One region of the Weissella sp. ESL1156 genome, then DNA from elsewhere that is predicted to be linked to it. Evidence: predicted binding sites of a transcription regulator. Region 1 holds the regulator's gene; the other holds the start of a gene.
What was found. The regulator CtsR, encoded in region 1, represses protease genes until heat stress. The targets are predictions, from matches to a motif close to TTGGTCAAAAAAGGTCAAANA.
Positions count from the first base shown of each region.

Region 1 (3,426 bases):
GATGTGGAAGTGTGGATGCCACAGCAAAATATCTATCGTGAAATTTCTTCTGTCTCAAATACAGAAGCATTTCAAGCTCGCCGAGCACGCATTCAATATCGTGATGAAAATGGTAAATTACAATTTGTGCACACTTTGAATGGATCTGGTTTGGCAGTTGGTCGAACTGTTGCAGCAATCTTAGAAAATTACCAAAATGAAGATGGTACAGTGACAATTCCGGAAGTATTACGGCCATACTTTGGTGCGGATAAAATTGTTGCAGAAGATTTGTTATAATCATTGATCAAAAAAATAGTTTATCGTAGTCGCTAATTTACCAGATTAACATGGTTGATTAGCGACTTTTAAAATTGATTTTAATGTTTTTTTTATATGAAGAATAAGGAAATGTATTGTAATTTTTCAAAACAGTGAAAAAAGAATTGCAAAAAAATAAAAAAGCTAGTAATATGTATCGAGTGGTAAGTTGTTATTAGTCATGATAGCAGTTACGATATATACCAAATCAAAATGAGTGTTGACACTTAATAAATGATTAGGTATAATGTAAAAGTTGTCTAGAGTTGTTTACTCGATGGACGTCTGTTGCGGATGTGGCGGAACTGGCAGACGCGCTGGATTTAGGTTCCAGTGCCCTTAGGGCGTGCAGGTTCGATTCCTGTCATCCGTATATCGATTTTCGATACAGAAGCCGACTTAGCTCAGCTGGCAGAGCGCTTCACTAGTAATGAAGAGGTCGCTGGTTCGAATCCAGTAGTCGGCATTCCATGCGAATATAGTTCAGTTGGTAGAACGCTACCTTGCCATGGTAGAGGTCGCGGGTTCGAATCCCGTTGTTCGCTTACTTCCAATAGGGAGCTTCAAATGAACATGCACCTATAGCGCAACTGGATAGAGTGTCTGACTACGAATCAGAAGGTTGAAGGTTCGAATCCTTCTAGGTGCATTGATTGCAAACCATCAAGAGAAATCTTGGTGGTTTTTGTGTCAATACATGTTTTTTAAAATGGGTAGTCAATAAAAATAATGACAAGTTGATATTTTTAAGTTAAGCGAACCTTGAATTAGCTTTTGTAAAATATTTTGCGACCGACTCTTAAAAAGATATGATTGATTAGTAGCATTGTTTGACGATGCGTTTTATAATGATGTCAATATTGGTCAAGGGGGTGAAGGTCATGGCTGATTCAAATATGTCTGATAATATTGAGGCATACTTGAAACAAATTTTGCAGCAGGCGAATGAAATTGAAATTCGTCGTGCTGAAATCGCCCGACGCTTCAATGTCGTGCCATCACAAATTAATTATGTCATTAAAACGCGTTTTAGTGCCGAAAATGGTTATTTCGTCGAATCAAAACGTGGTGGTGGTGGTTATATTCGTATTGTAAAAATGGCATTACGGACAGAGCCAGATCTGATTGAAGAGATGCGACAAAGTCTCCCTGAGATTGTTAGCTTTAGGACGGCAACAGCAGTAATATCTAGTTTATATCGAGAACAAATCTTGACACAACGTGAAGGGGAACTTCTTTTGACGTTAATGTCTAAAGAAGCATTAGCAGTTGGCGATGCAACCGTTCAAGGTCGTTTACGAGCTAGATTATTACAACAATTATTGAACCGATTACGGTTTGAAAGTGAGTGTAATTAATATGGATAATCAATATACACCAAGTGCAAAGAATGTGTTAGTTATTGCACAAGAACAAGCAAAGCATTTTAAACATCAAGCTGTTGGGACAGAACATCTATTACTTGCTTTGGCAATTGAAAAAGAAGGCATTGCTAGTAAAGTCATGCAACAATTTAATGTTGTTGATGATGATGTGAGAAGTCAAATTGAACAATTTACGGGGTATGGCACACTATCACGTGCCGAAAAAGAAGCTTATTTGCCCTATTCTCCGAAAGCAGCTGAAATGATTCGATTGGCAAATGAACATGCCGTTAAACTTCATCAAGAACGTACAGGAACAGAACATATTCTATTGGCATTATTGTCAGATGAGACCATTTTTTCATCACGTATCTTAATTAATTTGGGTGTTAATCCTCAAGAAATGCGACGTGCAATTTTACGTAAATTGGGTGTTAGTGATACAGCAAAACGGCATGATGCACGACGGAAACGTGGTAATCAAGCACAAGCAACAGAAGGAACACCAACGTTAGATGCTTTAGCGCGTGATTTAACACAATTAGCGCGTGATCAAAAGATGGATCCAGTTGTTGGTCGTGAAAACGAAGTGAAACGTGTGATTCAAATTTTGTCACGACGTACTAAGAATAACCCAGTATTAATTGGTGAACCGGGTGTTGGTAAAACAGCGATTGCTGAAGGGCTAGCACAACGTATTGTCACAGGTGATGTTCCTTCAGATATGACCCAAAAACGTTTAATGATGTTAGATATGGGTTCTTTAGTTGCTGGTACAAAATATCGTGGTGAATTTGAAGATCGTTTGAAAAAAGTCATTGATGAAATCCAACATGATGGCCAAGTCATTTTGTTTATTGACGAACTACATACGTTAATTGGTGCCGGTGGCGCTGAGGGTGCCATTGATGCGTCAAATATCTTAAAGCCCGCTTTGGCACGTGGTGAATTGCAAACGATTGGTGCAACGACTTTGGATGAATATCAGAAGTATATTGAAGTAGATGCCGCCTTAGAACGACGTTTTGCACAGGTGACTGTGAATGAACCAACACAAGCGGATGCGATTGCTATTTTGAAAGGCTTGAAAGAACGTTACGAACAACACCATCAAGTGGCAATTCCTGATGAAACCATTGTTGAGGCAGTGAAATTATCAGTACGATATGTCACGGATCGTTTCTTACCTGACAAAGCGATTGATATTATGGATGAGGCGGCTGCCAAGGTTCGCATTGATCGGACAGGTCACGAAACACCATTAGCAAAGCAACAAGAAAAATTGGCGACATTACAACAAGAAAAAGATGAAGCAATTGCGCGATTAGATTTTGAATTAGCAGCTGAACTGCGTAAGAAAGAAATGCGACAAAAACGGCACATTGATAAATATTTGGATGCACAGACTAATCCAGAAAATGTGGATCAAACAAAATACGATTTGGTCTTATCACTGCATGATATTGCTGAAGTCGTATCAGAACAAACGGGTATTCCTGTGACGCAAATGGAAAAGTCAGAGAAAGAACGTCTAGTTAATTTAGAGAAAGTACTGCATCACCGAGTTGTTGGTCAAGATGAGGCTGTATCAGCCATTGCACGTTCGATTAGACGAGCTCGTTCAGGTTTGAAAGATCCAAAACGTCCAATTGGAACTTTCTTATTCTTAGGACCAACCGGAACAGGTAAAACTGAATTAGCAAAAGCGTTAGCTGAAGCGATGTTTGGTTCAGAAGATAACATGATCCGTGTAGATATGTCA
Region 1 is NZ_CP196372.1:1,155,011-1,158,436, reverse strand. Features, by position in the region: gene serS (serine--tRNA ligase) at 1-279, shown strand, start outside; tRNA gene ACSKY2_RS05885 (tRNA-Leu) at 591-673, shown strand; tRNA gene ACSKY2_RS05880 (tRNA-Thr) at 694-766, shown strand; tRNA gene ACSKY2_RS05875 (tRNA-Gly) at 773-845, shown strand; tRNA gene ACSKY2_RS05870 (tRNA-Arg) at 876-949, shown strand; gene ACSKY2_RS05865 (CtsR family transcriptional regulator) at 1,182-1,658, shown strand; gene ACSKY2_RS05860 (ATP-dependent Clp protease ATP-binding subunit) at 1,660-3,426, shown strand, end outside.

Region 2 (3,426 bases), 170 kb from region 1:
TATCCCAATTCGACAATCTTTTGCTTGACATCGTCAGTAATCGTAATGTGCAAATCCTTTTCTGCAATTGCAGCATTCATATCATTGATCATCAAATCAACAATCTTTAATAAGTTTTCTTTTGAAAGTGCATTGAATTCAACAATGCCGTCAAAACGATTCAAAAACTCTGGCTTGAAATATGGTGCGAGGCGTTCTAGTAGATGTGAACCACTTTGGCTGTCTTCTGGGTCAAAACCAACCTTTGCTTCTTTGACACCGGTACCCGCATTTGATGTCATGATAATAATAGTATCTTTAAATGACACCACATGACCTTGTGCATCAGTTAATCGACCATCATCTAAAATTTGTAAGAACATGTTCATCACATCAGGATGTGCCTTTTCAACCTCATCAAGTAAGATCAATGAATAAGGACGACGACGAACCGCTTCAGTTAGTTGACCAGCTTCTTCATAACCAACATACCCAGCTGGTGCTCCAATCAACTTTGAAACAGAATGTTTCTCCATGTACTCAGACATATCGAATCGAATCATACTATCAGTTGTACCAAATAGTTCCTTTGCCAACTGCTTAGCCGTCTCAGTCTTTCCAACACCTGTTGGTCCAACAAATAAGAAACTACCAATTGGACGACCAGTTTTATTAAAGCCAACGCGATTACGACGAATGGCACGCGCAATCTTTTCAGTGGCTTCTTCTTGCCCAATAACATGAGCTGATAAATTATCACCTAAGTTTCGTAATTGTGTCTGTTCCGTTTCTGCTAATTCACCAACAGGAATACCAGTCTTTTCCTCAACAATTTTTTGAATATCTTCCACTGTTACTGTTTGTGCAGCTTCATTTTGTGGTGCTTGTTGCTTAACGGCTTCTAACTGTAATTCCAAATTATTGACTTGATCACGTAACTTGCTTGCCTTCTCATAATCTTCACGTTCAATAGCTGATTGTTTTTGAGCTTCAGTTGAATGAATCTTATTTTCTAGTTCTTTTGGATCAGCGATTTTAACTGATAAGTTTTTCTTAGAACCCGCTTCATCAATTAAATCAATTGCCTTATCTGGCAAGAAACGCTCTGAAATGTAACGATTTGATAAGTTAACAGCTGCTTCTAGTGCCTCATCTGAATACTTTACCTTGTGGTAGTCTTCATAGCGCGAACGAATACCTTTCAAAATCTGCAGTGCCTCATCTGTTGATGGCTCATTGACTTGAACTGTTTGGAAACGACGAGCAATCGCTGCATCCTTTTCAATTTTACGATACTCATTTAATGTCGTTGCTCCAATCAACTGGAACTCACCACGAGCTAAGGCAGGCTTTAAGATATTACCAGCATCCATTGAACCTTCACCTGCTGTTCCTGCCCCCATAATTTCGTGAATTTCATCAATAAATAGGATGACGTCTTCACGTTTAGATACTTCATCCATCAATTGTTGCATACGCTCTTCGAATTGACCACGCACACCTGTTCCTTGAACAAGTGAGACAACGTCTAAACGAATCACCTCTTTACCTTGCAGCTTACCAGGTACCTTTGCGTTAACAATGGCCTGTGCTAAACCTTCTACAACCGCTGTCTTTCCAACGCCAGCTTCACCAATTAATACTGGATTATTCTTTGTTCGACGGTTAAGCACCTCAATAACACGAGCAATTTCATCATCTCGACCAATTACTGGATCGAACTTACCCTTACGTGCCATTTCAGTCAAATTAATACCGTATTGATCAAGTAAACTATCACCTTGACCATTATTATTGCCCCCATTACCTTGTCCCATTTGTGGGCGGGGCCTTTGCTGGGTACGTTGTGCTTGTTGTGCCCTTGTTGCTTCATTATTCATCATACGAAAAATATCATCAAAATTTGAAAAACCAAATGGATCTTGTGCCATATTACCAGCCTCCTTACAATCTCTTTTATATTCATTATTCCCAATAGATACAATAGTTGCCGTTTGTTTGACCTTTATTGACCTTGCTTACATTATCTATATTAGCACTCTCATGCATAGAGTGCAAGTCAAAAACGCGATTTTTTTATAAAAAAGAATAAATTTTTTGTTCATAAAAAGTCCATTCTTTTGAATATATTTAATTATATTTTAATATTCAATAACTAACTTACCAATCATATTTCCAATAGCAACTTCTCTCTGTGCTGCTAAAATCGTTTTTGCAGATAACCCCGTCATTGTTTTGGTTAACGTTGATTGTACAACACCCTCATCAACTAACTTAGCTAACAAAGTCAATGCGGCTCCCTGCGTCGCAACATTTTTACCAGCATTTGTTTTTGCAAACATAAATTCCCAATCAAGTGATGCTGCTTGATTCTTAATCAAACCAACAGGCAGTGGTGTCGTTGATTGCACAATCGCACCAATATGGCCAAATACATCAACCAACTTAGCAGCTGATTCAAAATGTTGATCAAGTGAATGTAGTACAGCAATATAGGGTATTGTTGTAAACCCTAATTTTTTTACCGCCGTCACATAATCATCACAATGATTGACCACAAAATCTGCCCCCAACTTTTTAACCCAATCAATCGTATCTTGACGTGAAGCGGTCGCAATAACTGTCATTCCCAGCCATTTGCCTAATTGGATCATCATTGAACCAACACCACCAGCACCATTGATCACAAATAAAGTCTCACCTTTAGCACCATCGGCAACCATTTCTATCTGAAATTTATCAGCAAGCATTTCATATGCTGTTAAAAATGTTAACGGCATTGCAGCAGCTTCTACATTCGATAACCTACTTGGTGCTTCGCTAATCAACGCTTCTCTAACAACTTCATATTCAGCATTAGAACCAGTCCGACCTAATTCACCGGCAAAAAACACACGATCACCAATCGCGAATTTTGTCACATCATCCCCCATTGCGACAATCTCGCCAACCGCATCAAATCCCAATACACGTTCTTGACCTGCTGCTGCAGCTAATTCCCATTGTTTCATATCTACCGGGTTCATGCCTGCTGCAGCAACTCTAACCAACACATCATGATTCGACATGTTTGGTCGTTCAATTTTCTTATCTATCAATGGTTTGTTCGCATCCGTTGTTGTTACAACCGCCTTCATCATTTCTGTCATGATTCACTCCCTTATAATAAGTCATGTTTCCCATTATTCCTCTACTTATATGATACTATCTCTACTATAAAAAAAATAGTAATGGCAACGCTATTCGCTGTTGTCATTACTATCGTATAAATACTTAATCTTGTGAACCTTCTGCTGCTGCAACGCCTTCTTTCAGACCAGCCATTTCAACATGATGCTCACGGAAATCTTTATCTTGAATAGGCAAGTGGAGTGCATAATCATTAAAAATCGTTAAATCACCTTCAAGCTCATTCGCATCAAATCCTAGTACGTGACCACCAAAGGT
Region 2 is NZ_CP196372.1:985,481-988,906, forward strand. Features, by position in the region: gene ACSKY2_RS04945 (ATP-dependent Clp protease ATP-binding subunit) at 1-1,910, opposite strand, end outside; gene ACSKY2_RS04950 (zinc-binding alcohol dehydrogenase family protein) at 2,121-3,128, opposite strand; gene budA (acetolactate decarboxylase) at 3,253-3,426, opposite strand, start outside.
Region 2: a site for CtsR is predicted at 1,975-1,995, ahead of ACSKY2_RS04945 (ATP-dependent Clp protease ATP-binding subunit). Genes of this name have one in related genera too.